One region of the Mesorhizobium sp. W016 genome, then DNA from elsewhere that is predicted to be linked to it. Evidence: predicted binding sites of a transcription regulator. Region 1 holds the regulator's gene; each other region holds the start of a gene.
What was found. Region 1 encodes LexA, which represses DNA repair genes until DNA is damaged. Its sites were predicted from a motif close to TGTTCNNNNTGTGTTCNG; they were not measured.
Positions count from the first base shown of each region.

Region 2: ACYG9V_RS04955 (YifB family Mg chelatase-like AAA ATPase) is a predicted target of LexA. The motif match lies at 2,316-2,333, and genes of this name have one in related genera.
Region 3: dinB (DNA polymerase IV) is a predicted target of LexA. The motif match lies at 2,576-2,593, and genes of this name have one in related genera.
Region 4: ACYG9V_RS11270 (PA0069 family radical SAM protein) is a predicted target of LexA. The motif match lies at 3,476-3,493, and genes of this name have one in related genera.

Region 1 is NZ_JBTTIF010000002.1:3,905,923-3,913,241, forward strand. It holds gene ACYG9V_RS19415 (ComEC/Rec2 family competence protein) at 1-1,931, shown strand, start outside; gene lexA (transcriptional repressor LexA) at 1,925-2,707, opposite strand; gene ACYG9V_RS19425 (GntR family transcriptional regulator) at 2,913-3,677, opposite strand; gene kynU (kynureninase) at 3,846-5,093, shown strand; gene kynA (tryptophan 2,3-dioxygenase) at 5,199-6,035, opposite strand; gene ACYG9V_RS19440 (AMP-binding protein) at 6,032-7,319, opposite strand, start outside.
Region 2 is NZ_JBTTIF010000002.1:925,052-932,370, forward strand. It holds gene ACYG9V_RS04950 (malate synthase G) at 1-657, shown strand, start outside; gene ACYG9V_RS04955 (YifB family Mg chelatase-like AAA ATPase) at 689-2,221, opposite strand; gene ACYG9V_RS04960 (glycosyltransferase) at 2,470-3,534, opposite strand; gene ACYG9V_RS04965 (glycosyltransferase family 2 protein) at 3,719-4,792, shown strand; gene gshB (glutathione synthase) at 4,885-5,838, opposite strand; gene ACYG9V_RS04975 (GtrA family protein) at 5,973-6,347, opposite strand; gene ACYG9V_RS04980 (glycosyltransferase) at 6,352-7,319, opposite strand, start outside.
Region 3 is NZ_JBTTIF010000002.1:2,764,145-2,771,463, forward strand. It holds gene ACYG9V_RS13760 (hypothetical protein) at 1-541, shown strand, start outside; gene ACYG9V_RS13765 (hypothetical protein) at 733-831, opposite strand; gene ACYG9V_RS13770 (hypothetical protein) at 890-988, opposite strand; gene dinB (DNA polymerase IV) at 1,274-2,515, opposite strand; gene ACYG9V_RS13780 (hypothetical protein) at 2,748-2,984, shown strand; gene ACYG9V_RS13785 (heme-copper oxidase family protein) at 3,139-3,546, shown strand; gene ACYG9V_RS13790 (hypothetical protein) at 3,810-4,031, shown strand; gene ACYG9V_RS13795 (hypothetical protein) at 4,426-4,755, opposite strand; gene ACYG9V_RS13800 (hypothetical protein) at 4,916-5,218, shown strand; gene ACYG9V_RS13805 (DUF1236 domain-containing protein) at 5,561-5,890, shown strand; gene ACYG9V_RS13810 (hypothetical protein) at 5,989-6,204, shown strand; gene ACYG9V_RS13815 (DUF2934 domain-containing protein) at 6,297-6,536, shown strand; gene ACYG9V_RS13820 (hypothetical protein) at 6,696-6,947, opposite strand; partial or broken gene ACYG9V_RS13825 (GSU2403 family nucleotidyltransferase fold protein) at 7,213-7,319, opposite strand, start outside.
Region 4 is NZ_JBTTIF010000002.1:2,270,441-2,277,759, reverse strand. It holds gene ACYG9V_RS11295 (4-(cytidine 5'-diphospho)-2-C-methyl-D-erythritol kinase) at 1-600, shown strand, start outside; gene moaB (molybdenum cofactor biosynthesis protein B) at 587-1,141, shown strand; gene ACYG9V_RS11285 (GFA family protein) at 1,266-1,697, shown strand; gene ACYG9V_RS11280 (hypothetical protein) at 1,687-2,661, opposite strand; gene ACYG9V_RS11275 (glycosyltransferase) at 2,914-3,417, opposite strand; gene ACYG9V_RS11270 (PA0069 family radical SAM protein) at 3,568-4,722, shown strand; gene ACYG9V_RS11265 (ribonuclease HII) at 4,877-5,575, shown strand; gene ACYG9V_RS11260 (F0F1 ATP synthase subunit B) at 5,829-6,320, opposite strand; gene ACYG9V_RS11255 (F0F1 ATP synthase subunit B) at 6,328-6,900, opposite strand; gene ACYG9V_RS11250 (F0F1 ATP synthase subunit C) at 6,984-7,211, opposite strand; gene ACYG9V_RS11245 (F0F1 ATP synthase subunit A) at 7,280-7,319, opposite strand, start outside.

The sequences.
Region 1 (7,319 bases):
AGACACGGCTGACCGGCCGCGTCGTCAGTCTCGAACAGATGGAGAGCGGGCGCATCAGGCTGACGCTCGACGTGGTTTCGACCGCTTACCCCAAGCTGCGCTACGCCCCGGAGCGGGTCAGGCTCTCGGCGCGGACCGTTCCCGCCGATATGACCGCCGGCTCCCTGATCACCGGCTATGCCAGGCTGTTGCCGCCGACCGGTCCGGTGCGGCCGGAGAGCTACGATTTCTCCTTCGACAGCTATTTCACCGGTATCGGCGGCAGCGGCTTCTTTCTCGGCAATCCGAAAACCATTGCTACGCAGGGACCGCCGCCGCTGACCGCGCGGCTCTCCTCGGCAATCGAGAGCGCGCGCGAAAACATTGCCGACCATATCAGGGGCAAGATCGGCGGCGCCGAAGGCGAGATTGCCGCGGCGTTGATTGTCGGGGTGCGCGCCGGCATCCCGGACGAGGTCAACGAAGCGATGCGGCGCACCGGCATCTACCACATCATCTCCATCTCCGGCCTGCACATGGCGCTGGTTGCCGGCACCATCATGGCGTTGCTGCGTGGCGCCTTTGCGCTGTTTCCCGATTTCTCTTCGCGCCGGCCGGTGAAGAAATATGCGGCCGCGGCAGCGCTTGTCTCGATCGCCGCCTATCTCGTTATTTCAGGCGTCGTGGTTGCCGCCGAGCGCAGCTTCATCATGCTGGCGGTCATGCTTGTCGCCGTGCTGTTTGATCGCGCCGCACTCACCATGCGCAATCTGGCGATCTCCGCCATTGCCGTCATCCTGGTGTCGCCGCACGAGGTGGTCGGTCCCAGCTTCCAGATGTCGTTTGCCGCCACTGCCGCCCTTGTCGGCGCCTATGCCGGCTGGGCCGATTACCGCGCCGACAAGGTGAGAACGCCGCTGGCAAAGCGCTCCTTCGTCGGCTTCCTGTCGCGAAAATTCGCGCTGGCCATGGGCGGCCTCGCCATGACCTCGATCATCGCCGGCAGTGCAACCTTGCTGTTCGCCATCTGGCATTTTCAGCGTGTGTCGCCGCTCAGCCTGATCGCCAATCTGGCCGTGATGCCGATTGTTTCGTTGATCGTCATGCCCTTTGCCGTGCTCAGCGCACTGGCGATGCCGTTCGGCGCCGACGGGCCGCTCCTCTATGTGATGGGCAAGGGTCTGATGGCGATGATCGCTATATCGGCCTGGATTTCCGAGCGCTCGCCGGTCGACGCCGTCGGGCTGATCTCCATCCGCTCGGTGCTGTTGGTGGCGGTCGCCCTCGTCATCGCCACCATGGCCACCACCTGGCTCAGGCTGGCGGCCGTGCCTTTCGCGCTGGCCGGCCTGTTGACGGTGCCGCAGGTGCTTACGCCCGACGTGCTCATATCCGAGGACGCGCATCTGGTGGCCATGCCGATAGGTGGCGGCGAACTCGCCCTCAACCGCGAACGCTCCAACGAATTCACCACGGACAATTGGAAACGGGCGCTGCGGGCCGAAACCATTATCCCGCCCGAGATTTTCGAGGCAACAGATACGCGGTTCGATCTCGATCCGCTCGATCTGCCGCCCGGGTCGCCCTTCTATTGCATGGGCGATCTCTGTATCGCCCGGCACCCTTCCGGAGCCATTGTAGCGCTTGCGAAAGACCGCAAGACGGCGCGGCCGGCCTGTGCCTTCGCGAGCCTGATCGTCATCGATGACGCCACCGCCTACAATCCGTGCCGCGACCCGCTGGTGCTGGTCGTGACGAAGAAACAGCTGGCCCGCGACGGCAGCGCCGCCGTCTTCTTCGATCCGCAATCGGCAGCTGCAGCGCCAACCATCCGCTTCGCCGTCGACAAGCCGTATCGCCCCTGGCACGAGCAACGCCGCTTCTCCCGCGAAGCGCGCGGCCTGCCGCCTTACAACCAGCGTGAAAAATACAAACCCAAGCCGGCTCAGTAGCGCCGGATCAATCCGACAAGCTTGCCCTGCACCTTCACCCTGTCCGGTCCAAAAATGCGGGTCTCGTAGGCCGGGTTGGCGGCTTCCAGGGCGATCGAGGCGCCCTTGCGGCGGAAGCGTTTCAGGGTCGCTTCCTCATCGTCGACCAACGCCACCACGATCTCGCCGGGGCTGGCTGTGTCGGCATTGCGGATGATGACCGTGTCGCCATCGAAAATGCCGGCCTCGATCATCGAATCACCCTTGACCTCGAGCGCGTAGTGTTCGCCGCCCATGATCATATCGGGCGGCACCGAGATCGAATGGGTCTGATGCTGGATGGCGTCGATCGGCACGCCGGCGGCGATGCGTCCCATAACCGGGATTGAAATCGCGGAAACGGCATCGTCATTGCCGGCCGACATCGAACGCGACGGCGAGCCCGGCTTGATCTGGCGGCCGAGACCGCCTTGGCCCATCGCGCCTTGTCCTTGGCCGCCTTGCCCTTGGCCGGTTTGACCAAGACTGCCCTGAATCACGCTCGGCGAAAACTTCCTCGCCGCATTGAGGCCTGGTGCGATCGAGTCGGGCAGCCGCAGCACTTCCAGCGCGCGCGCCCGGTTCGGCAGCCGGCGAATGAAACCGCGCTCCTCAAGCGCCGTGATCAGGCGGTGGATGCCGGACTTGGAGGCGAGGTCGAGCGCTTCCTTCATCTCGTCGAAGGACGGCGGGATTCCGCTCTCCTTCAGGCGTTCATGGATGAACATCAGAAGCTCATGTTGTTTGCGCGTCAGCATCGCGGCCCCCAAGGGTTCTGAAACCAGAATCAGAAAAAACAAACCCAGAACAAACACTATCTGTTCCAGTTGTGTTCCGCAACCTTTTAAAGTTTAATGAATGTGTTGACGTTTTGTTCAGCGTAACGTTCGGCGCTGCGAGCGCCGCCTGCGCCCCGTTGCCAGCAACGGGGTGAAACGAAGACAAAGTGCCCTGCGTCGTCGGCTACGATCGCCGCTTCCTTTTCGGACGGGGCTGCGCAGCATCCGCGCGGGGTTCTCTCTGGGCATAGACCCGCAGCGTGTAGCCGATGTGAGCGGTCATCAGAGTTTTCGCACGTTCGACGTCGCGATCGAGGGCCGCTTCCATCAGGGCGGTATGGTGTTCGATCGCCACGGCGTCGCGCAGGGCCGCCACGGCCTTCCGGTGTCCGTCCGTGCGGCCGGCGGCGGCGCGCAGCGTCGGGGCCAGACCCAGAAAGCGGTGATGGCGATGCAATTGGTCGGAAATCGTTGCATTGAAGCGCAGCAGCCAGCTGGATGTCGCGGCACTGAGCAGCGCCGCATGGAAGGCATCGTGTTTTTCGTACCACGCGTCGACCGCATCATCCGATGGATCGTCGAGAACAGACCCGCACCGTGAGAGACGATAGTGGGCGGCAACGACCGCGTCTTCCCACTCACGGTCGCCCTTCTCGATCGATTCCACCAGCAGGGGCAGTTCGACCACCAGCCGCGCACGTGCCAAATCCTCGAGCTCCGCCCGAGAGACGGGAGCGACCGCAAACCCGCGGTTGCTGATGGCGGTCACAAGCCGTTCCGCCTCCAGCCGCGACAGCGCCTCGCGCAACGGCGTCCAGCCGATGCCGTAGGTGTTGCGCAGCGTGCTCAGCTTCAACGGCGCGGCAGGCGCCAGCCGGGTCGCAAGAATATCGCGCCTGAGCAGGCGATAGGCCACTTCCGTCTTCGAGGTCTGCTCGTCATCCAGCATCGTGATCCATCAGACATAAACGCTCGGGCGGATCATTATATATCAAAGCCTTTCAATGGGTGAATTATATATAATGTTTGACAGTTCAAGGGCGACCACTCAAGATCACCGGCATGTTTGGGCGGCAGGCTCCGCCGCGCGCGTTTGTCCATGGAGGGGCGCCGGATCATGAGCACGACACCCGATCTCGCTACAATCGAAGCAATGGATGCCGCCGATCCGCTGCGCTCCATGCGTGAACGCTTTGTCTTGCCGCAAGGCGTGATTTATCTCGACGGCAATTCCCTGGGCGCCGCGTCAGCGGTCGTCTTCAGCGAACTGCAGCAGGCCGCCACGCAGGAATGGGCGCACGACCTCATTCGCGCCTGGAACACCGCCGGCTGGTTCAACATGCCGGTGGAACTCGGAGATCAGCTCGGGCGACTGATCGGCGCGGCTGATGGGCAGACGGTGGTCTGCGACACAACCTCGATCAACATCTACAAGCTGCTGCACGCAGCGCTCGGCATGCGGCCGGATCGGTCGGTCATCGTTGCCGAGGGCGACAGTTTCCCGACCGACCTCTACATGGCCGAAGGCGTCGCCTCGACCCGGCCGGGAACGCGGCTGCGGCTGGAGGGCGTCGACGCGGCCGCAATCGAGGAGCTGATCGACGACAGCGTTGCCGTCATCCTGGTCAACCACGTCAACTACAAATCCGGCCAGTTGCGCGACATGGCGGCGCTGACGCGCAAGGCACATGACGCCGGCGCGCTGATCATCTGGGATCTCTGCCACACGGCCGGCGCCTTGCCGGTCGAACTTGACCGTGCCAATGCCGATTTCGCCGTCGGCTGCACCTACAAATACCTCAATGGCGGCCCGGGCTCGCCAGCCTTCATCTACGCGGCCGAGCGCCACCATGACGATGCCCACCAGCCGCTCAGCGGCTGGTGGGGCCATGCGCGGCCCTTTGCCTTCGAGCAGGGCTTTGCCGTCGGCAGCGGCATTCGCCGCTTCCTGTGCGGAACGCAGCCGGTGCTGTCGATGCGGGCGCTCAAGGGCGCGCTCGATATCTGGAACGACGTCGATATGGCGGCGGTGCGCAGAAAAAGCATCGCGCTGACCGACCTGTTTATCCAGCTCGTCGAAGCCAGATGCGGCGCCTACCGGCTTGAACTGGAAAGTCCTCGCGACGGCAGCCAGCGCGGCAGCCAGGTGTCGTTCCTCCATCCGCATGGCTATCAGGTGATGCGCGCGCTGATCGAGCGCGGCGTGATCGGCGATTTCCGGGCGCCGTCGACCATCCGTTTCGGCTTCACGCCGCTCTATGTCGGATATGGCGATGTCTGGCAGGCGGTCGAAGTCCTGGAGGATATTCTGCGCACCGGCGCCTGGCAGGACGCCCGCTTCGCGGTGAAGACCGCGGTTACGTGAGAAACCAGAGCAATTTCAGGAAAAGTGTGAAGCGGTTTTCCGTCCGAAATTGCGTCAATCAAAGAGCTAGAGCATTTCGCCGTTTCCGTTAAACGGTGAAATGCTCTAGAGCCGGGTGCGGACCGTCCAGAGCTCCGGAAACAGCACGACCTCCAGCATCTTCTTCAGATAGGAGGCGCCTGAGGTGCCGCCGGTGCCGCGCTTCAAGCCGATGATGCGCTCGACCGTTGTGACGTGGTTGAAGCGCCAGCGGCGGAAGTAATCCTCGAAGTCGACCAGCTTCTCGGCCAGTTCGTAGAGCATCCAGTAGCGCTGCGGGTCGCGGTAGACGGTTTGCCAGGCAGCCAGCACGTCTTCGTTCTCACCGCGCGTCTCGCGCCAGTCCGTGCGCCCGGCATCGGCGCCGATGTCGAAGCCATTGCGCGCCAAAAGCAGAAGCGCCTCGTCGTACAGCGACGGCGTGGCCAGGATCGCTTCCAGCCTGTCCGTAAGATCGCGCCGGTGCTTGTGCGGCCCGAGCATGGCTAGGTTGCGGTTGCCGGCCATGAACTCGATGGCGCGGTACTGCCACGACTGGAAGCCCGAGGATTGGCCGAGCGCGTCGCGAAACTCGGTGTATTCGCTTGGCGTCATCGTGCGCAGCACGTCCCAGGCATTGTTGAGCTGCTCGAAGATGCGCGCGACGCGCGACAGCATCTTGAAGCTCGGTTCGAGGCGGTCGGCGCGGATCGAGCGGATCGCGGCGCCGATCTCGTGCAAAGCGAGCTTCATCCACAATTCCGATGTCTGATGCTGGATGATGAACAGCATCTCGTCATGGGCCGAAGACAGCGGCGCCTGCGCATCGAGCACCTTGTCCAGCTGCAGATAGTCGCTGTAGGACATCCGCTCCTTGAACGACATCTGCGCGCCATCGGACGCCGGATCGTGCGGCTTAATCAATTGCTCTTCTCCGCGCGCAACCGGAAGCGCTGGATCTTGCCGGTCTGGGTTTTGGGCAAGGCGTCGATGAACTTCACCGAACGCGGATATTTGTAGGGCGCGATCGTTGCCTTGACGTGGTCCTGCAGGCGTTTGACGGTCAATGCGTCCGGCGAAACACCTTGCACAAGCACGATATGCGCCTCGACGATCTGGCCGCGTTCATCGTCCTCGGCGCCGGTCACCGCGCATTCGGCGACGTCGGGATGCGAGAGCAGCGCCGCTTCGACCTCGGGGCCGGCGATGTTGTAGCCGGCGCTGACGATCATGTCGTCGGAACGCGCGGCGAAGTGGAAGAAGCCATCCTCGTCCTGCGTGAACGTATCGCCGGTGAGATTCCAGCCGTCGCGGACATAGTCCTTTTGCCTGGCATCGGCCATGTAGCGGCAGCCGGTCGGGCCGCGCACCGCCAGCCGGCCAGCAGAGCCGCGCGGCAACTCCCGCATCTCGTCATCGACGATGCGTGCCAGATAGCCGCCGACTGGTTTGCCGGTGGAGGCCGGCTTCATGTCGTCGAAGCGGTTGGAGATGAAGATATGCAGCATCTCGGTGGCGCCGATCCCATCGAGGATCGGCTTGCCGGTCTTCTCAGTCCATTCCTCGAAGACAGGCGCCGGCAGCGTCTCGCCCGCCGAAACCGCGACGCGCAGCGAGGACAGGTCAGCGCCTTGATCCATGGCCTTGAGCATGGCCCGATAGGCGGTTGGAGCGGTGAAGGAAATGGTCGCTTTGTAGGTCTCGATGATGTGGATCATGTTGGGTGGCGTCGCCTGTTCCAGCAACGTCGCCGCGGCGCCGAAACGCAGCGGGAAGATGGCGAGCCCGCCAAGACCGAAGGTAAAGGCAAGGGGCGGGGAGCCGACGAAGATGTCGTCGGGCGTCACCTCCAGGATTTCGCGGGCATAGGCGTCGGCGACGATCAGCAGGTCGCGGTGGAAATGCATCGTCGCCTTCGGCACGCCGGTGGTGCCGGAGGTGAAGCCGAGCAGGGCGACATCGTCGCGGCCGGTGTTGACGGCAGTGAAGGTGACCGGCTTGTCGAGGGCGGCGCGGTCGAGTTCCGCGTCATGGTTGGCCGTGCCGTCGAAGCCAATGACCTGCTTGAGATACGCACTGCCCTTGGCGCAGGCGGTCATCTCGTCCATCAGCCTTGTATCGCAAAGCGCAACCGTGATTTCCGCCTTGTCGACGATCTTGGCGAGTTCGCCGGCGCGCAGCATCGGCATGGTGTTGACGACCACCGCG
Region 2 (7,319 bases), 3.0 Mb from region 1:
ATCGGCAAGGGCATGTGGGCGATGCCCGATCTGATGGCGGCGATGCTGGAACAGAAGATCGCGCATCCCAAGGCCGGCGCCAGCACCGCCTGGGTGCCGTCGCCGACGGCGGCGACGTTGCACGCCACGCACTATCACAAGGTCGATGTCCATGCCGTCCAGGCGGCGCTCAAGAGCCGGCCGAAGGCGAAGCTCGATGATATATTGTCGGTGCCGGTGGCGGTGCGGCCGAACTGGACCCCCGACGAGATCCAGCGCGAACTCGACAATAATGCGCAAGGTATTCTTGGCTATGTCGTGCGCTGGATCGACCAGGGCGTCGGCTGCTCGAAAGTGCCCGACATCAACGATGTCGGCCTGATGGAAGACCGCGCCACGCTGCGGATCTCCTCGCAGCACATCGCCAACTGGCTGCACCACAAGGTGTGCTCGCAGATCCAGGTGATGGATTCGCTGCGGCGCATGGCGGCGATCGTCGACCTGCAGAACGCCGGCGACCCGCTCTACCGCCCGATGGCCACCGATTTCGACAATTCCATCGCCTTCCACGCCGCCTGCGACCTGGTGTTTAGAGGCCGCGAACAGCCGAATGGCTATACGGAACCGGTGCTGCACGCACGGCGGCTGGAGCTGAAGGCGAAAGAGCGGGCGAATTAGCGCCTGCGTTTCCCTCCCCTCAAGGGGAGGGTTACGCCGCCTGCGCTACCCGCTCCGACATCATGCGGTAGGAAATCGCCTCGGCCAGGTGAATTCGGCCGACGGTTTCGCTGGCGTCGAGGTCAGCCAGTGTGCGCGCCACTTTGAGCACGCGGTGATAGGCGCGCGCGGAAAAGCCGAGTTTCTCGCTGGCGTCTTTCAGCAGCGACAGGCCGGCGGCATCCGGCATCGCGATGTCCTCGATAACAGAAGGCGAGCAATGGGCGTTGGTGGTGGCGCTGGTAACGCCCAGCCGCTCGAAACGTTCGCGCTGGATGGTGCGGGCGCGCGCCACGCGCTGGGCGACGGCTGCACTTTTCTCCGCTCGGTCGGGCCGGATCAGGTCGGCGGCCGAGACCGCCGGTACCTCGATCCTGAGATCGATGCGGTCGAGCAGCGGGCCGGAAATGCGCGTCTGGTAGTCGGTGCGGCAGCGCTCACCGCGCAGGCAGCGATAGCCGGGCTCGCCGGCCATGCCGCAACGGCACGGGTTCATCGCCGCCACCAGCTGGATGCGCGCTGGATAGGTGACGCGGTGGTTGGCGCGCGCGATCATGCAGTCGCCGGTCTCCAGTGGCTGGCGCAGCGCATCCAAGGTCTGCGGCGTGAATTCGGGAAACTCGTCGAGGAACAGGACGCCGTTATGGGCAAGCGATACTTCGCCCGGCCGCGCCCTGATGCCGCCGCCGACCATTGCCGCCATCGAAGCCGAATGGTGCGGGGCGCGGAACGGCCGCCGGTCGGTGAGCTTGCCTTCGCCGAGCTCGCCGGCCACCGAGGCGATCATCGAGACTTCAAGAAGTTCCTTGGGCGCCAGTGGCGGCAGAATTGAAGGCAGCCTCTGCGCCAGCATCGATTTTCCCGAGCCGGGAGGCCCGACCATCAACAGATTGTGGCCGCCGGCCGCCGCCACTTCCAGCGCCCGCTTGGCGCTTTCCTGGCCCTTGATGTCTGAAAGGTCGGGCAGGTCGCGGGCCGAGACATGGATGCCGGGCTCGGGCCGCGACAGCACCTGCGTGCCGCGAAAATGATTGGCGATGGCAATCAGGCTGCGCGGCGCCAATATGTCGAAATCCTTGCCCGCCCAGGCCGCTTCCGGCCCGCAGCCGAACGGGCAGATCAGGCCTTTTCCCTCGGCATTGGCGCCGATCGCCGCCGGCAGCGCACCGGCGACCGTGGCAATGGTGCCGTCGAGCGACAATTCTCCGAGCACGACATAGGAGGCCAGCATGTCGCCCGGAATGGCGCCAAGGGCGGCCATCAGGCCGAGCGCGATCGGCAGATCGTAATGGCTGCCTTCCTTGGGCAGATCGGCCGGAGCGAGGTTGACCGTCACCTTCTTCGACGGCATCGACAGGCCCGACGCATGGAGGGCCGCCTGCACCCGCTCGCGGCTTTCGGCCACCGCCTTGTCGGCCAGGCCGACAATCTGCATGCCGACCTTGCCCGGCGCGATCATCACCTGGACATCGACCGGTACGGCCTCGATGCCCTGGAAAGCAACCGTGCGAACCCGCGCCACCATCTTGCTCTGCCCCCGGATATCAGCTCGCCTCGGCCTTGTGGTTCAGACCGCGAGCGACGTCAGGACAAGACAACCATAGATTTCAGGCCAAGACAAGAACATTACAGGAACATGCATTCGTGGTGGTTGCAGCGCGCTGTGCCGGTTGCAAAAACGGAAGATGGTTGAGCAAAATGGAACGGCTGCTCCGCCTCCTCGACCGCGTTAACAAGGCGACTAGGCCCTTCGGCAATCTGAGGGTGTTGCTTCTAAACGGTGATGAACGCATCGACCGAACCTGAAAGCGATCGATCGATCGCGACCTGCGGTGGAAGCCACTCCATGACAGGATATCTGAAAGGCCAAGGCAGGGCGATCCGGCGCGAAGAGCCGCTCTCCAGAAAAATCTCGTTTACAAGGTCTATGAACCGCCCGCGGTCTCGTTCGATTCGTTTCAAAGTTTGCGAACGAATGTAATCCCGGGGAATTCGTCGCTCCTTCAGCGCTAAGACAGCCTCCGCGATGGATCGAGGATCGGGTGGAACTGTAAGCGAATAGTCATCATCCAGATAAAGGTCTCGGCCGCCATGGCTCGGCGTCGTGACCACTGGAAGCCCCGCGAGAAGATATTCCGTGCTTGCGAACATTGGTCCTTCCAGGTGAGAGAGACAGATTCCCACGGCTGCACGATTTAGATGCGTGTTCACCTGAGCCGGTGCCAATCGGACAGGCTTGCCGGTGCCGTCAAACTCGTTGATAAAGACGTGATGCGGCGCGAGCTCCCTATGCCGATTTATTCGCGCTCTTTCCGACTCCGTCGTGGAGGATCCGCTTGAATCTCGATAGAAGACAAATGCGCAACGCTGGATGCCAAGCGACAAGTCATGGCGCTTCCACGGAGCCAGCTGCGCATTGTAGATTGCATCAAATTCTACAGGGACGTCATCGAGAGGCCTGAATATGTGTTCGGAGGTTGTTGACGTCTTGTTGTGCAGGACGGCGGCCTCGCCGGACTGGTTCAACAGATCAGCCTCTGGCTGAGTGTTGGAAAGGAAGATTAGCGAGTGACGGGGGTTCTTGAGTCTATGCAGAACGGCATAGGTCCGAATGGTTTTGACGCTAGCACTGTTTTCGATGGACCAGGTTGGCGAGATGAGAAACCAGGCGCGGTGGCTGCGTGGACGGAAAGGCATATGACTTGCTAATCCGAGCGGCGTACCGGACATTCCCGAATAGGATATGAACGGATCGTCCGACAGCAAACTGGCCTGAAGAGCAGGTTGCGACTTCGCGGAAGGGTGCCCTTTTCTGAGGTTGTGGCCATGACGCAGCATGGCTCTGACAATCTCGAATTTGGTAGGAGGGCGATACCCGTGCTGTAGGGTCAACATGCGGCAATTGCGATCTTGAGTGCGGAGAAAAACTCGCTTCGATAGAGAGAAATTTGGCAAAGAAACACCGCCATTTGATCGACGGAATATCTCAGGCGATCAAATCTGGTGTACGGAGAAGCGCCTCTTGAAAGAAAACATCGTCCCAAGCGGAGCTGGTTCTCACATCGCGCTACCAACCGTATCCGTTTGCGTAGGCTGTTTCAATCAAGAGGCATTCATCGACACTGCGATCCGATCCGTAGCGGCGCAGACATACACTGCGTTCGAATGCGTGGTGGTCGATGATTTTTCGACCGACGGTTCCCGCCGAAGGATTGAAGAGTGTCTGTCCCAGCTTGGCGACAGTCGTTTCCGCTTTCTGCCCCGACTGCAAAATGGCGGGCAGTTGACAGCAATGATGACCGGGCTTGACGCGACAGCCGGGCCCCTGATCTCCTTTCTTGACGGTGACGATGCTTGGCATCCTGACTTCATAGAATGCCATGTGAGAGCGCATCTCAGCCAAACCCGTATCGCGGCAATGTCGAGCTCCGATGAGGTGGTGATAGATACGGCCGGCAACCTGCTTGCGGGCGGTCATCCCGTATTCCACCTGAACGACCCGCGATCGATGCCGAAAATGAGCGGCTACCTGCATGTCGACACCGAAGCTGACCCGACATTATTATTTATTGATCGGGGTACCGTGGGTTGGTTTTGGTCAACCACATCGGGGATGATGTTTCGTCGAGCTCCGCTTGAAATCATGCGTCCATCCGATCCGGACGAAATAAAGATATGTGCCGATGGTTATATGGCTCGTGCCGCCCATATGATCGGCGGAACCGTGAGGATTGGGCGGGCTCTTGGCAGTTATCGGCTTCACGGCGGCAATGGCTGGGCGGACGGGCGCATCCTGGGTACCGGAGTTGGCCTCGGCAGGATGTCGCCTGATACTGAAATAGCGATACGGCGGGCACTGGCCAATCGTTGGTGCGAAGTGGCGCCGGGACTGGCGCATTTAATCTCCCGCCACTCAATGCGCAGGACCTTGGTCGACCTGATCGGACTGTCTGCGGCTTTTGCATTGCTGGAAAAGAACTCCGATGCGGGTTTTCTGCTGAAAGACTGGGCAACACCACAGCGAAAATTGCAGACCAGACTTATCGGTCTCCTTCCTCCGAAACTGAGGCCTCGGCGCTTCCGGGACATAGTTTGATTTGATGAGCCGCTTGCTCGGCAGTCTTACCCGATAAAGAGCATCTTTCGATGCTTCTCTGGACCCACCAAAGTCCTCCGTAGCAACGCACACTACGCGGCCAAATTCCGCCGCTTCGCCTCTACCGCGTCCCAGAACAGGCTGGCGATATCCGCGCCACCAAAGCGTTGCACTTCGCGCACGCCGGTTGGCGAGGTCACGTTGATCTCGGTCATGTAGTCGCCGATCACGTCGATGCCGACCAGGATGAAGCCGCGCTCTTTCAGCGACGGGCCGATGCGGGCGCAAATCTCGCGTTCGCGCTCCGTCAGCTCAGTCTTTTCGGCGCGGCCGCCGACATGCATGTTGGAGCGAGAATCGTGGTCGGCCGGCACGCGGTTGATGGCGCCGACCGCCTCGCCGTCGATCAGGATGATGCGCTTGTCGCCCTTGCGCACATCCTTCAGATAGCGCTGGACGATATACGGCTCGCGTGACAGCTGGGCGAACATTTCGAGCAGTGAGGCGAGGTTGCGATCGTCTTCCTTGAGATGGAAGATGCCGGCGCCGCCATTGCCATAGAGCGGCTTGACGATGATGTCGCCGAATTCCTTGCGGAAGGCCGCGACCTCCTGGGGATCCTTGGTGATCAGCGTTTCGGGCATCAGATCGGGGAATTCGGTGACGAAGATCTTTTCCGGGCTGTTGCGCACCCAGGCCGGGTCGTTGACGACCAATGTCTTCGGGTGAATGCGCTCCAGAATATGCGTGGTGGTGATGTAATTCATGTCGAAGGGCGGATCCTGGCGCAGCAGGATCACATCCATCTCCGACAGGTCGGTGCGCACCTTGTCGCCCAGCGTATAATGATTGCCCTTCTCGTCGCGGAGCTTCATCTCTTCGATGCGGGCAAACACCTTGCCGCCCAGCATCGACAGCCGGTCGGGCGTGTAGTGGAACAATTGGTGGCCGCGCCGCTGCGCCTCCAGCGACAGCGCAAAGGACGTGTCGCCGGCGATCGAGACGGTGGAGACATGGTCCATCTGGACGGCGATCTTCAGGGTCATCTTCTGGTCTCCAGCGGGTCGAGCAAGTCCAGGAAAAGTGCGTAGTGGTTTTCCGTCCGGAATTGCGGCAAGGCAAGTCGCCGATATACGGAACTTGGCGGCTTCTGCCAATCGCGCTTGCTTGGCCCAGACCTTTACCGGTCGAAGACCAGCCGGGAGTAACCGAGGAAGGACAGCGCCATGGCGACCAGCGAGGCGACGGCAAGTGCCGCCAGCGGCGGCATTGCCGGCAGCGCGAACAGGATGGCGCAGTAGACGAGATAGTTGACAATGCTGGTGGCGATGCCGACGCCGCCATAGCGCGCGCCCTCCTGCGCCACGCCGCGGCTCGACGGCGAAAAGGTCAGGTGCCGGTTGATCTGCCAGGTGACGCACAGCGCAAAGCCGATCGACAGGACACGGGCGACGAAGGGACCGAGCGGCGTCACCGCCAAGAACAGCCAGAGCACCGCGGCATCGGCGACGAAACCAACGCCGCCGGCCAGGACGAAGCGGGCGAGCCGGCTCACGGCCTCAGGCGGCCCGGGGCGTCTTGCCCGGTTCGGCCTTCGCTGTTTCGCTCGTGCGTTCGCGCCGTTCGACCCGGCCCGACGGGACGGAGAGATAGAAAATGCGCTTCTGCTCGGCGCGTCCGCGCGATACCGAATCGAGGATCAGTCCGGTCACCATCGCAAGCATCGACAAGAGCAGCAGGCCGACCGACAGCACCCAGGTCGGCATGCGCGGCACGAGGCCGGTCTGGGCGAATTCGATCAGCACCGGCGTCATCAGGGTAAGGCTCGATGCCAGGAAGAAAATGGCGAAGGCGCCGAAGAAGCGCAGCGGCTGCGTCTCCTTCATCAGCATGGCGAACATCCACAGGATCCTGGCGCCGTCGCGATAGGTCGACAGCTTCGACGACGATCCCTCAGGCCGGCGGCCATAATCGAGCGCGATCTCGCTCACCGGCAGTTTCAGCTGCGAGGCATGCACCGACATTTCGGTCTCGATCTCGAAGCCGCCGGAAACGGCGGGAAAGCTCTTGACGAAGCGCCTCGAGAAGACGCGGTAGCCGGAGAAGATGTCGGTGAAGTCGGCGCCGAACAGCCGCTTGTAGAGGCTATTGAAGATGCGGTTGCCGAAGGCATGGCCGGAACGGCCGGCATCGTCGGTGACGCCGCGCCTGGTGCCTACCACCATGTCGCAGCGCTCGGTCTGCAGGATGTTGATCAGCAGCGAGGCATCTTCCGGCGCATAGGTGCCGTCGCCATCGGCCATCAGATAGATGTCCGCATCGATGTCGGCGAACATGCGCCGCACGACATTGCCCTTGCCCTGGCGCGGCTCGCGGACGACGATGGCGCCCGCTGCGCGGGCCTTTAATGCCGTCAGGTCGCGCGAATTGTTGTCATAGACATAGATGTCGGCCGATGGCAGCGTCTCGCGAAAGCGCCGCACCACCTCGGCGATGGTCAGTTCCTCATTGTAGCAAGGCAGGAGCA
Region 3 (7,319 bases), 1.1 Mb from region 1:
CGAAATCACCGGCGGTGGCATGGAACGACGACTGGCCTTGTCGGCCTACCCGACCGAACTCGGCCTGCTGTCGCCCGAGAACGCGGCTGTCGACAGCGCCGCGTCCTTGCAGGCCATCGGTTTCGACGATGTCACGACGCGCGGCCTGCGCAAGGTGCCGTCCGGTTATGCCGGGTTGACCTGGTTCAACCTGAACGCACTGGCGCGCGATCATACCGAAGGCAGCGAAGGCTACGTCAACGGCAATATCTCGGGAGACCATGTCTGCTATACGAGCAGCGGACACCCGGCCGAATTGTCGAGCGACAAACCGTTCGGGTTCCATTCCGTGATGCTGACAGCGGCATGGTTGAAGTCCGAAGGCGAAACCGCACTGGTCGAGAGCTGGCTTGGCGACCGGCTGATCGCCAGCGACACGATCGTCCTGTCGGCACTGGCGCCCGTCCACTATGCGCCGATGCTGGCGGCGGTGACGCGCGTGCGTTTTTCAACGAGCCACTATTGGCAGCTCGTGCTCGACGATCTGGTGGTTGTGCGCTGAAGCGTGTCGCGATCAATCGGGGTGAAAGGGTTTATCGCGGATTGGAAGCACCGTTCGCGGTGACCTGCGAGAGCTTGCCTTTTTTGACCAGCACCGGTTTCAGATAGGTTTTCTTCATTTCCACTCTCCACGTCGGGCACCCAAAGCCCTGTTCCCGGCCAGACGGCACGAGGCGTCCGGATGATCGGCTGTTAGATGGTGACCGGCCCGGAGCCGTTACCATTGTCGGCTGTAACCTGCGAGAGCTTGCCCTTCTTGACCAGCACCGGCTTCGAATAGGTCTTCTTCATGCCGCATCTCCAGTGTCAGGCGGGCCGCCAGATCAGGCGACAGTCGGACTCAACGACCTCACTCGATCGGGCCGGAACCCGCTCCATTGGCGAGCGCCGTAACCTGCGAAAGCTTGCCTTTTTTGACCAGAACAGGCTTCGAATAGGTTTTCTTCATAGTGAATCCTCCAAGCTTACGCGATAATGCCAGACGGATCGGCACTGTCAACCTTCGCGGCCTCGCTGTCCCATCCCGGTTTTTCTTGGCGCCGATGCGCTAACTGCAAGTCCACCTTCATCGACAAAGCGTTGTTCTTGGGCGTGCATGGCGTGGCCGGGTTGCGGTGCGAAAAATGTCCGAAACTGCGGCGGGTCTGGCCTGGTTGGTCGGCCTGCTCAAACAGAGCGGCAATGCAGCGCGGAGGGGTCCAGCCTAAACATTGGCCTTGCCGTCGCGCCGCACTCACAGTTCCTTCTCCGCCAGTTCGCGGAAGGCGTCGGGAACCGAGCGCCGGGCTTCCAGCGCCACGGCGCCATAGCCGACAGCCTCTCTGCCAAAGCGCTGGCGGATCTTGTCGATGGCGCGGTCGGCGCCAAAGCGCGCCAGGCCTTGCCTGCTGCCGGGCCGCTGCTTTTCATCGGCAAGCCCGAGCGGCAGCTCCAGCTGCAGCTCGGCACTTTCTTCCAGCTGCGACACCGAGATCGCCAGCAGCGAGATGGTCTTCTCCCGAGGGTTGGCGGCCAGCACGCCGCGCACCAGCTCCCCGGCGATTTCGGCCAGCATCGCGGTTGCCGAAATCGGCTGATCGAGCGTCAGCGAGCGTGTGACAGCGTGCAGATCGGCGAAACGCACGCGCACCGTCACCGTGCGCCCGGGCCGTGATTTCGCCCTGAGCCGGCTTGCGACCCGGTCTGCCAGATGCAGCAGCACGGGTCCGAAGATACGCGCCTCGGCCGGCCGTCCGCCAAGCGCCGACTGCGCGCCGGCGGAATGCGACCGCCTGTGGGTTTCGAGCTTTCGCGGGTCGCGGTTCCATGCCAGCGACGCCAGCTTTTCGCCGGCGGCGGGCCCGAGTAACCTTCGCAGCGCCCCGCTATGCGTCTTTGCCAACTGGCCGATGGTCTCGATGCCGATCTCGGCCAGCCGCGCTCTGGTCGCCGGGCCGACGCCCCACATCAGCCCGACCGGCAGATCATGCAGGAAGGCAAGTTCGGTGTCCGGATCGACCACCACCAGGCCGTCGGGCTTGGCCACCTGCGAGGCGATCTTGGCCAGATGCTTGGTGCGCGCCACGCCGATCGAGATCGGCAGGCCGAGCTCTGCCCGGACGCGCCGACGCACCGTGGCGGCGATCTCGGCCGGCGGCCCGAACAGATGCGTGCAGCCGGCGACATCGGCAAAGGCTTCATCGATGGAAATCCGCTCGACCAGCGGCGTGAAATCGTCGAGCACCTTGATGGCGGCGTCGCCCAGCCGCTGATAGTCGGCGAAATGGCCGCCGACGAAAATCAGTCCGGGGCAAAGCTCGCGCGCGCGTCGTCCGGGCATGCCGCCGCGCACGCCGAAAACCCTGGCTTCGTAGGAGGCGGCAAGCACGACGCCGCCGCCGACGGCGATCGGCTTGCCCCTGAGCGCCGGGTCGAGCAGCTGCTCGACCGAGGCGTAGAAGGCGTCGAGATCCGCATGCAGGATGGTGGGTTCCATCCCGACCGTTCCCTTTGCGGCGTTGCAGCATTAGCCGCGTCTGTTGTGAGAGGCGTTTTTCCGAACAAATAGAGAACAAACAGGGCCTATTGTCAAGCGAAGCGGTTGCCGCCGGCCGGTCCGTTCCAGGTCGGGCCGTCGAGTGCTCCGCCTGGGCATCGGACCTGCGGAACATTGTCTCTCGCCTCAGCGTTCCTATCCGCGACGGGACGCTGTTTTTGTGGAGGCCGGTATGGGCCAGTTCGAGATGATCGACCTCGTCAGCGTCGTTGACGCCTGCACGAGCGATCGCGTTGCCGGGCACTGCGTGTCAATGGCCAGGGCGGTGGAGGAGTTGCGAGTGCTGACCGGTGATTTCGTATCGCCGGACGAGACGGTGGCCAACGCGCTGTCGGCAGTGGCGCTGGGGCGCGGCTGCGCGGTGGTGTTCGACGAGCGAGCGGGCGCCGACATCTTGCTGACGCCGTAGCGCGGCGGCGCCGGGTTGTGGCAGCCAGAAAAGTCGAACAGCGTGCAAAAAGCTGTGCAGGCATGGCCCCATAACCGGGGCGTGGAAAAGTTCTGCGCGTGGGTGTATTCTCCAGGTCGCAAGCGGTCGCAGACCGCATAGGGGGAGAAATGACATGCCGAGGGTTTCAGAACTCTTTTTCAAAACTGCCATCTTGTTCCTGATGTTGGGGATTGCGGCCGGCCTGCAGATGGCGATCTCGGGCGACCACGCCGCTTTTCCGGCGCACGCGCATATCAATCTGCTCGGTTGGGTGACGAGCGCCATCTTCGGCGGCTACTACGCGCTCAATCCGCAAAAGGCGGCGCGTCGCATCGCCATGATCCACTACGGGCTCTACACACTCGGCCTGGTGATCATGCTGCCGGCGCTGTATGTGATGCTGCAGGGAAACCCGGCGCTTGAACCGATCGTCGCCGGCGGCTCGCTCATCGTCGCCGCTGCCGTTCTGGTTTTTGCTTTCGTGGTGTTTTCGCCCGAAACGGCGCGCTCGGTGTCCGGCGTGGTGCCGGCTTCTCGCTGACTGTTCGCGCAGCGATCAAGTCCGACCCGCGTTCGCGACCCGCCACGCGGGTTGGCCAGGCCGATGGCCGCAGCCGCTGGCTGCGGTGTCTATCGCCGCGCCGGCGCTTAACATACCCGAGTCCCACCACGTATTATTTCGTGACTATTTGGCGCCGGAACCTTCCCAGATATCGCGCGTTGCGGCGACTGTATTCGCGCTGCCTTATATATAGGCAGACTTGAGTACGTCCACAGCATGGGTTGGGGGAGGAGCAGGCCACCATGTCGAACAGAGAAATCGGAACGTCGGCCTCACTGGGCCGACGCATCGCCGATCTGAAAGCCAGGATGCGAGACGCCAGCGTTACTGAACACGAGATGCAGACCTTCCAGAAGGTCGCGGCCATCATGGGGGGTGTCGAAGGCTCCCTACGCCTCGACGCCGACGACCTGATCGCGGCGTCCTTCGTCACCGAGGCGCTCGGCGATCCCGGGTCGAACTGAAGGCCAGAGCCCGTCGGCACTCAAGTGCCGGCGGTCGATGGCCCGATTCGCAGCGCTGCATGCGAGCGTGCCCGCACCGCCCGCGCCGGGGATCTCTTGCGCACTTTGAAGCTTTCAGGCGAGCGGCCTCCACGGCGCTTGAAATATCGGACTTCGCGTTCGTGCTTCTCGGCTGCCTCGCGGCTGTCGAACGTGCTGAGATTGCGTCGCCGTCCAGCCCTTGACCACAAGGGCTAAGCCAAAATCGCCAAGGCGCCTTAAACGAAGGATCCGGCAGCCGGATCCTTCGAAATATCAATCGCGATGCTCCGGCATCGCCTTCAGCTCATCCTTGGTCCAACTGGTGACGGCGTGGACGTCCCGGGAAACTTCTCGAAAGTCCGCGGTCGCTGCCTTACACGTCGTCGAACGGGCCGCCGCGCCTCGCCAGGTCGTGACCAATGGCGGCTTCCTCGGCGTCGTCGGGCAAGGCATCGTCACTGTCCTGGTAGGGGTTGTCGTCATCCTCCTCGGGCAGTTCGCCTTCCTTCTCGACACCGGTGGTGTCCGGCAGGCTTTCCTCATCTGCTCCGTCGGGCAGGACCGTTGCGCCACGCAGCGCATCCCAATCCTGCCGACCCGGCGTCGGCGCTTCCACGTCGTCATTGGCGATCCTGTCGCGGGCATCGTTTTTGCTCGGTGGCGCCTCGACCTCGTCATTGGGTTTTCTGTTTCGTTCTTCCATGATTGCCTCCTCTGGGCGGCTTAGCGTCGAGAAGGTGGAACTCACTTCCGGCTGCCAGGTTCCGGCAACCACTCCATCTCCGTGGAACCAATTGCCGCCAGTCTGCTTTGCCAAGGACTAGTCTGCTTTGCCAAGGAGATGAATCCAGAGGAGCTGGACCATGAAGACTTTCCCCCTCATCCCATGCGTGCTGCTCTTGGCGCTGGTCGACCCGGCGGCCGCGCAGGACAATAGCGACCAGAACGGCCCTGCCGCGCCTTGCCAAGCGCAGCCTCAGGACGATGGTCAGAAGCCGCCGGTCGCCAATGGCGGCGGCGAATCGACCAGCACGCTCGGTCCCTGCGGCGGCGTGCTGCAGCCGCCGCCCAGTGGTGACCAGGGTATGACGCAGCCGCCGCCGGATCAGGGCAAGACGCCGGTGATCAAGCCTGGCGAGGTGCCTGCGCAGCCGCCGAAGCAATGACCTTTGCTTGAAACTTCACGGCGTGGCACGAAGGCGGTCGGTTCCGGTCTTGGCCGGGCGCGACGCGGTCACCGGATCAATGCCGGCGCCGGCCGCGATCGCCACCGGAATTGGAGCCGTGCATCGTCCATGTCGAAGGTCTCCTGAGGGATTGTGCTTCAATGCGAATCTTGCGGGTGCGGGTTCTGCTGGCATGACCGGAAGCCGATCAATTTAGTCTCCGCTTGCGGAACAAGACCGTACCGGCTGCGTTTGCCTCCAGGAGCCCGCCACCTCGATCTGCGCTGTTTTCGCCTCATGCGGGAACACGGCGGAGCTCGCCAACAACGACAGGAGACGAAGATGAAAACCATCCTTATTCCCGCCGTCGCCGGGCTCGCCATGATCGCTGGTATCGGCATTGCCGCCGCCGACGAGGTCATCGTCACGCAGCCGGCACAGCAGCAGGTGATCATCACCCCGGAACAGCGCACGGTCGTGCACCAATACGTAAAGAAACATCCGCTTGCCTCGGTCAATCTGCTCGGCGTCGAATTGAATGTCGGCACTGCCTTGCCTGACACTGTCGAGCTGCAGGAGGTTCCCGACGTTCAGTACAGATACGCCGTCGTCGACAACCATACCGTGTTGGTCGACCCCAGCACGCGCAGGATTGTCGAGGTGGTCGAGTAACGCTCGACAACCTAACCATTCATCGGTGATACGGCCCTGTCGTTCTTCCCAAAAGGGCGGCAGGGCCGAATGACGAACATGATGAAAGGAGAATTGCCATGTTGCCGCATGTCGAGACCCCGAACTCCGCCAATGTTGCGGCGTGTTGCGACAAGTTGCTGGCCGAGCGCAACACGGCGCTGTTATCGATGAAGGAAGCGATCGCGCTCCTGCGGGAGCGCACCGGCACCGATCGTTCGGATGCCGACCTCGCCGGGCTGATCGTCAAGAAAGCGGCGCTGCTCGGCGTTGCGGTGATTTCCGACCCGCGCTGAGATGTCTCGTCACTCAAGACGCCGGCCGAATTTTCGGCTAATGTTTTCGTGGAATCTGGACCAACCGACCGGACCCAACCACGGAGGCTTAAGTGACGGACGTCAAACAGGACCGCATTCGCCAGCGCGCGCACGAGATCTGGGAAAAGGCCGGCCGGCCTGAAGGCGCGCATCAGGAACACTGGGAGCAGGCCACGGCTGAAGTCGATGGCGCGGTCGCCAAGCCAAAAAAGGCGGCGAAGAAAGCTGACGCCAAGCCCGCCAAGGCAGCCGCCAAGCCAAAGGCAGCGAAGCCTGCCGCCGCAAAGTCCGGCAAAGCCAAATCGAAATAAGGCCAAGTCGAAATAAGACCAGTCGAAATAAAGCAAGGCCGGAATTCGCTGGCCGGGCCATCCTTGGCGCCCGCCGTTCAGGCGCGCCCGAGCCTCTCAACCTGACGAATTGCGCCTGCGACGGGCAGCGCAATTCCTTGTGTTTGGCGACAGGCGCCCTCATGCCTCCCAGGCATAACTCGACAGCGCAAAGCGAATGCCGGCAGCTGTCATGGCCAGTTCGCATTCGGTGATCTGGCGCAGGTGGCGCAGATAGCGCGTCACGGTCTGTGGCAGCCAGCCGGCGCAGGCCTCTACATAGGCGCGGCTGTGAACAAGGGTGCCGGTCGACAGCCTCTCGTCCTTCTCGGCAACGACTTTCAGATATTGGCGGATGAAGCGGATGTCGTCGGCGATGTCCTGGCTGGCCATTCGCCAGGCCCCGGCGAGGCGTTGGCACTGATCGAATGACAAGGGCAACAAAGGGGGCGGCAATAAAGGCGGCGGCAACAAAGGCGGCGGCAACGACGGGGGTGACAGCAAAGGCCGAGAGAGATCGGCGAAGGCAACATGGTTCGCTGTGCTCAAGGACATTCCTCTCTGCGAAAAGAGATATCGCACTTTATGTACGAATAAGCGTCAAGCCAATTTCGTACGGTTGGGACGATGGAAATGAATATAGCAGCGGTCGCTTCAGCTAATCCCGCATCGTGAATCCCTCAGGAGTCGCACCAATTTCGCGGAGGGATTTCCCCAGGATGGTGTGACTGTTTTCCCTCGTGGCGGCGTCGAACAGGTTCAAGC
Region 4 (7,319 bases), 1.6 Mb from region 1:
CTGCCGGTCGCATCCGGGGTCGGCGGCGGCTCGAGCGACGCGGCGGCGGTATTGCAGGGTCTTGTCCGGACCTGGGGGCTCGACATCGGCGAGGCCGAACTGAGCCGGATCGGTCTCACGCTCGGCGCCGACGTGCCGATGTGTCTTGCGGCAAAACCGCTGGTTGCGCGTGGCGTCGGCGATGAGCTGTCGCCAATTGCGGATTTTCCTGCGCTGGCCTTGGTGCTGGTCAATCCCGGCGTCGCCGTCTCCACGCCCGATGTGTTCAATGCACTTGAAAAACGCGACAATGAAGGACTGCCGCCGCTGCCGCGCGGTTTCGATTTCCACGGCGTCCGCAATTGGCTGGAGATCACCCGCAACGATCTTGAGGAACCGGCGCAAGCAATACAGCCGCCCATCGGCAGAGCGCTTTCCCTGCTGAACAGGGCCGGATCTGGATTCTCGCGCATGTCGGGATCCGGCGCGACATGCTTCGGGCTGTTCGAGACCGGCAATGTCGCCAAGCGCGCCGCCGCCGAGATTCGCAGTCGCGAACCGGAGTGGTTTGTCGCCGCGACACGAAGCATCGCTTCGGAGGGGGCCGATGGCCAAAATTGACGAGAGCCGGCCGTTCATCCCGGTGCGCATCGCGGTGCTGACGGTGTCCGATACGCGCAGCCTTGCCGACGACAAATCCGGCCAGACGCTGGCTGATCGCATCGCCGAGGCCGGCCATGTCCTGGCCGCGCGCGACATCGTCACCGACGACCGGGAGAAAATCCGCGACAAGGTGCTGGGCTGGTCGCGCGACGAAGACATCGATGTCGTCATCACCACCGGCGGCACCGGTTTTACCGGCCGCGACGTGACGCCGGAGGCGCTGGAGCCGATCTTCGAGAAGCGCATGGATGGCTTTTCCGAAGTGTTCCACCGCATTTCCTACGACAAGATCGGCACCTCGACAGTGCAGAGCCGGGCGACGGGCGGCGTCGTCAACGCCACCTTCGTCTTTGTGCTGCCGGGCTCGCCCGGCGCCTGCAAGGACGCCTGGGACGGCATCCTGAAACCGCAGCTCGACTACCGCCACATGCCCTGCAACTTCGTCGAGATCATGCCGCGCCTGGACGAGCAGTTGCGGCGCGGCAAGGCCGCCTCGTAAACCAAGGCAAAGCCGGCCAAGTGCTGCCTTTGTCAGGCAGAATGGCGGCTGCGCCTTCGAGAGGTCATTTCCTCCGGGTCGTCGGGCGGATAGTCTGTCGCCAAGTCAAGACGGAAGAGATCCAATGAGCGCGCACCGCGGCGGCTGCCATTGCGGCAACATCCACCTGACCTTCGAAACCGGAATTGAGCCGTCCGAGATGGAGATCCGCGCCTGCCAGTGCGCGTTCTGTGTCCGGCATGGTTCGCGCGCCGCCGCCGATCCGCAGGGGCGATTGATCGTCGCGGTCGAGGACGAGGCCCGGCTGCACCGATACCGGTTCGGATTGCGCACCGCCGATTATCTCATCTGCCGGGACTGCGGCGTCTATGTCGCTGCTGTGACCACCGACGGCGAACCGAGAGCGATCGTCATCGTCAATGCGCTGGATGACCGGCCGCGGTTCAACCGCGAGCCGGTCCCAATGGACTATGATGCCGAGAACAAAGAGGGTCGCATTGCCCGGCGGCAAGCGCGCTGGATGCCGGTCGAGATCCGCTCCGGCGTCAGCGGATGACCGGCTCGCCGTGGAAGCGGCGGCGCGAGGGCGGCGAGACGCCGAAGCCGACCTCCATCATCAGCCGTGGCGTGGTGGACGGCACGGTGCCCATGTGGAAGCCGAACGGGTCCTCGACGAAGCCGAGGCCGGCCTCGCCGGTCAGCGTGACCGGGCTGTCGTCGCCATAGACCTTGAGCACGTCTTGCGCCGGATGGCCGACCAGCAGCGTCAGCTGGTGCTTGAGACTGCGCCTGTTGTGGCTGCCTTTGACATAGACATGCGGACCGGTGCCGGCATCGCAGGGTTTCAGATAGAAGAAGAATTTCAGCATCCGCCAGTCGTCGAGATCGAAATGATATTTGCCGAGCGAGGCAAGGTTCTTGTCGGCGTCGGAAGCCTCGCCGGTCGGAAAGCTCCACCAGACACGCGTGGTGATCAGCTTTGCCTGCCCGCCCAGATAGTGCTGGGCGATGTCGAGCAGCAGCGGGTCGTTCTGGATGGCGAGTGCCGCCTTGCAGCCGAGGATGCGCTCGAAATAGTGTCCGCTGAGCAAAGAGCGGCCGAACCGCTTCTCGGCTTCTGCGTGTTCTCCGGGCATGAATTCGAGCCGGCGGTCGAAATTGCCGAAGCACGGCGTGCTCTGAGCAAAGCTGGCGATCTCTTCGTGGATTGCCTGCGGAAGGACCAGTCCGGAGAACAGGCCATCGGTGCGCAGCGCCGCGACGATCGACTTGAGGTCGACGCCCCTGAACATCGTCGCTCCGGCACTCTGCGCGGGGCGCGCGGCTTTGGCGCCAAGCCAGTGCAGCTTGCGCGCCGGCATGGTGCGGGCAAGCACGAACATCGGCAGCCATGCGGGATTTTCGCGCAGGTCGGACAGATAGGTCGGGATACGCACCGCAATGCGGCGGAGCAGGCTGCCGTTGCGGGCAATGGCTTCCAGACTGGGGGCGCCGGATTTGTCAGGGGACGAAAGGTTCATCGGGGTCCTCAGATATGAACGGCAGCAACGACGACGCGGCGCTTGCTTACCGCTCCGGCACTACCCAAACCCCGATATCCCGCATCAACGGAATGCTAATCCCGCGTCAGCTTTTGTGCAATGCACAATAGCTTTTTGCGGCGAAAAAGAGGGATGGTGCTGCGACCGTGCCAATGCGGATGAGACGATGGCGCTGCCCCTCATCCGCCCTTCGGGCACCTTCTCCCCGTGAACGGGGAGAAGGAAGAAACATCACTTCTTCGGCGCCAGCCAGATTTCGGCGTCGAGCCGCCTGGTGGCGAGACCGCGCGCAAGGGCTTCGGCGCTGTGCGCGTTCTTCGACAGGGCAGCGGCCTGGCGCTTGCTGATGACCAGCCCTTCGGCCAGCGCCCGGTTGCCCGAAAACACCCGTGACAAGAACGGCGTGCGGCTGCCGCGCGCACGGGAAAAGCGCGCCGGCATGGTTTGCCGCGCCGTGTGAGCGACAACGTCGTCGATCCAGCCCTCCGCCAGCCTTGCGCCGGGTTCCAGAAACAGCAGCCAGTCACCCTTCGCCTGCCTGATTCCCGCGGCAATGCCGCCGGCCACGAAGTGGCAGCCGGCATGATCGGCAACCCGATGCGTCTGGTCGGTCGAGCCGGTGTCGCAGACGATGACATCGCGCACCACGCCCTCGACCGCGCCGCCGATCAACGAGGCGAGCGTGCGGGCAAGGCCTTCTTCGTCATCCCGGGTTTCGATGAGAACGCTGAGCATTTTTAGCCGAATAGCGGAAAGCCCGGCGCAGCGCCAGTTTTGCATGGCCCAACGAAAAAGTTCTTGCTTTGTTCTCATCAGCGAAATAGGATTATTTTCATGAACAGAGCGATTCGACAGCCAGCCGACAGTCCTTGGGAAAGGGCCAAAATGGAACATATCGTGCGTGCGGACATTGCTGCTTTCGGAGCAGGGCGAGCCGAGATGGCCAATGCGATGATCGAACAGAGCGGCATGCGCGTCCGTCCGGATCGCAACCGCGGCCGTTCCGCGGGCATCAACCCGTCCGGCCGGTTCGAGCCGGTCAGCCGGCATGTGTTCGACGACGGCTGGAATTCGCTGGAGGAATTGCCGCCGTTCAAGACCGAAGTGCAGGTCGAGAAGCCGCGCACCATCATCACCCGCAACGAATCGCCCGACATTTCCTTCGACCGCTCGATCAACCCCTATCGCGGCTGCGAGCATGGCTGCGTCTATTGTTTCGCCCGGCCGACGCATTCCTTCATGGGCCTGTCGCCGGGGCTGGATTTCGAAGCGAAGCTGTTTGCCAAGCCGGATGCGGCGCGGCTGCTCGACAAGGAACTGTCGAAGGATGGCTATCAGCCGCGCACCATCGCGATCGGCACCAACACCGATCCCTACCAGCCGATCGAGAAACAATACCGGATTATGCGCGAGATCCTCGAAGTGCTGGAGGCGCGCGGCCATCCGGTCGGCATCGTCACCAAATCCCATCTGGTGACGCGCGACATCGACATCTTGTCGCGCATGGCCGAACGGGGCTTGGCCAAGGTGGCGCTGTCGGTGACAACGATGGACCGCATGCTGGCGCGCACCATGGAGCCACGCGCGTCGACGCCGACCAAGCGGCTTGAGGCGATCCGGCAGCTTTCCGATGCCGGCATTCCGGCCTCTGTCATGGTGGCGCCGATCATTCCCGGCCTGACCGACCAGGAGATGGAGCGCATCCTCAATTCGGCACGCGCCGCAGGCGCCCGCGAGGCCGGCTATGTCATCCTGCGCCTGCCGCTCGAGGTGGCGCCGATCTTCAAGGACTGGCTGCTGCGCCATTATCCCGACCGCTATCGGCACGTGATGTCGCTGATCCGTTCGATGCGCGACGGCAAGGACTATGATTCGGAATGGGGCAAGCGGATGAAAGGCGCCGGCCCCTATGCCTGGCAGATCGGCCGGCGCTTCGAGATCACGGCCAAGCGGCTCGGCCTCAACGCCGAGCGGCGCACGCTCCGAACCGACCAGTTTGTCGCCGCCGCCAAGGCGACCGAGCAGCTGATGCTGCTCTGAGAGTAGCGCCTGCCCTGCCCTCGTGGCTGTCAGGCGACCCAAGAATCCCGTCCGGCCTGTCCCCCGGCCTGCAGACGGTGCCCTCCCGGTCTTGCCCCACTCGACCTTGGAGGGACTTGCGGAGAATCGGAGCCGATGCGAACCTCGCCGCAACATGGCTCGCGCACGTTCCGATTCTCCGCTTCTTTTCGAAATCGTCGAAAAGCCCGACTTCTCCTTCGAGACGAAGGCGATGGCGGAAGGCCTGTGGCCGGTGGCAGGCATGGACGAGGCCGGCCGCGGTCCGCTGGCCGGGCCGGTGGTGGCGGCGGCCGTGATCCTCGATCCCGCCAACATTCCCGACAGGCTCGACGATTCCAAACGGCTCAACCATTTGCAGCGCGAGGCGCTGTTCCTGAAAATCCTGGGGTCAGCGCTCGGCGTGTCGATGGCCTCGGTCAGCGCCGAAGGCATTGACGGCAGCAACATCCTCAAGGCCAGCCTGGAAGCCATGCGCCGCGCCCTTGCCGGCCTGCCGATCCAGGCGAAGCTGGCGCTGGCCGATGGCCGCGATGTGCCGCCGGGCCTCCTCTGCGAAGGCCGCGCGCTGATCAAGGGCGACCAGCGCTCGCAATCGATCGCCGCCGCCTCGATCGTCGCCAAGGTGATGCGCGACCGCATGATGTGCGGCTGCGGCAGCCATCACGAGCGCTACGGGTTCGAGGTCCATATGGGCTACGCCACCGTGCGGCACCGCACCGCGATCGAAGCGCATGGGCCGGTGGCAAGGCTGCACCGGGCATCATTCGCGCCGTTCAGGCTGGGTGGGGTTGAGGTGGTGGAAGAAGAAGGGTTTGTCGGGTTGGACAGCTAATCTCCCCCCTTGAGGGGGAGATGGCCGGCAGGCCAGAGGGGGTCGCGCGCGTGAAGTGCTAGCCCTTCTTGGTCGCAGAAAGAGCGTCGCGCCTGGTCGAACGGACCCCCTCTGTCGCCTTTGGCGACATCCCCCCCTCGAGGGCCCTCGAGGGGGAGATCAGGCGCACCACCGCCTTCGCCAATCTCCGTCGCCGCTCAACAAAAAAGCCGCCAGGTTGCCCGGGCGGCTTGATGTCAGCGAGTAACCCCGCTCAGTTCAGCCTGGCCTTCACGTCCTGCAGCGCGGACTTGAACAGGTCGGCGCCGGCCTTGGCGTCGATCTTGCCGGCAAGCAGCGTGCGGGCCGCCTCGACGGCGATGTCGACGGCGCTGGCGCGCACTTCGGCGACGGCTTCGCGCTCGGCCTGGCCGATCTTCTGCTCGGCAAGCGCAGTGCGACGGGTGACATAGTCTTCGGTCTTCTTGTGCGCCTCGGCGGCAAGCATGTCGGCCTCGCGCTTGGCGGCAGCGACGATGGCTGCGGCCTCCTGCTCGGCTTCCTTGCGCTTCTTCTGGTATTGGCCGAGCAGTTGCTGGGCCTCTTCGCGCAGCCGGCGGGCTTCATCGAGCTCCTTGCGGATCCGGCTGGCACGGCCATCCAAGGAGGCGCCGAGCTTTTTCGGGACGCCGGCCCAGATCAGCACACCGAGAAACACCAGCAGTGCAATGAAAACCCACAGTGTAGCTAGACTGGTAGCATTCATTGTCGACTCACTTTGCAAGTGCGGCCTTCACGGCCTGCTCGATCTCGGATTTTGTAGCAGCACCGGTGGCGAAGTATTTCAGGATCGCATCGGTCGTATCGATGGCAATCGCGCTCACTCCGGACATCGCCTTCGTCTTCGCCGCAACGATGGCCGTTTCCGCTTCCGCCAGTTTGGCGGCAACGGAAGCCTCGGCCTCGGCGCGCTTGGCATCTGCTTCGGCCTTCGCAGCGTTGCTTGCCTTCTGGGCAATCGCCGATGCGTTGTTGCGTGCCTCAGCCAAAGCCTGTTCATAAGCGGCCGCCATCGCATCGCTCTCGTTCTTGAGGCGATTGGCTTCGTCTATGTCCGACGTCAGCCGGTCGCTGCGCGCGTCGAGAACAGACGCCACGCGGGGCAATGCGATGCGCGACATCAGCAGGTAAAGCAGCCCGAAAGCGATCGCGAGCCACAGGATCTGCGATGGAAAGGTCGAACTGTCGAACGGCGGAAATGCGCCATGGCCTTCGCCATGCGCAACTTCAGTGGTCGCAGTCGCCTCGCCAGCGGCGGGTTGAGTTGCTTCAGTCGTGCTCGCCATTGCGTTCTTTCCCCCTGATAGAGATCATCAAGGGCCAGTCGCCGCCTAACAAGGAGCGGCGAACAGGCTTGGTTGTGACGCCGTCAGACGACGAACAGCAGGAGCAGGGCGACGACGAGCGAGAAGATGCCCAGACCTTCGGCAAGTGCGGCGCCGATCAGGGCGTTTGTGAACTGGCCCTGTGCGGCGGACGGGTTGCGCAGCGCGCCGGCGAGGAAGTTTCCGAAAATCGCGCCAACGCCGATACCAGCGCCACCCATGCCAATGCAGGCAATGCCCGCGCCAATCATCTTTGCAGCTTCAGCGTCCATCTTGTTTCTCCTTGCGATGGGTAATGTTGTCCAAGTCCACTGGGGCGTCCTGCCGCCAGCTTAAGTCTCTAGTGGTGTGGGTGCAGTGCGTCCTTGAGATAGACACAG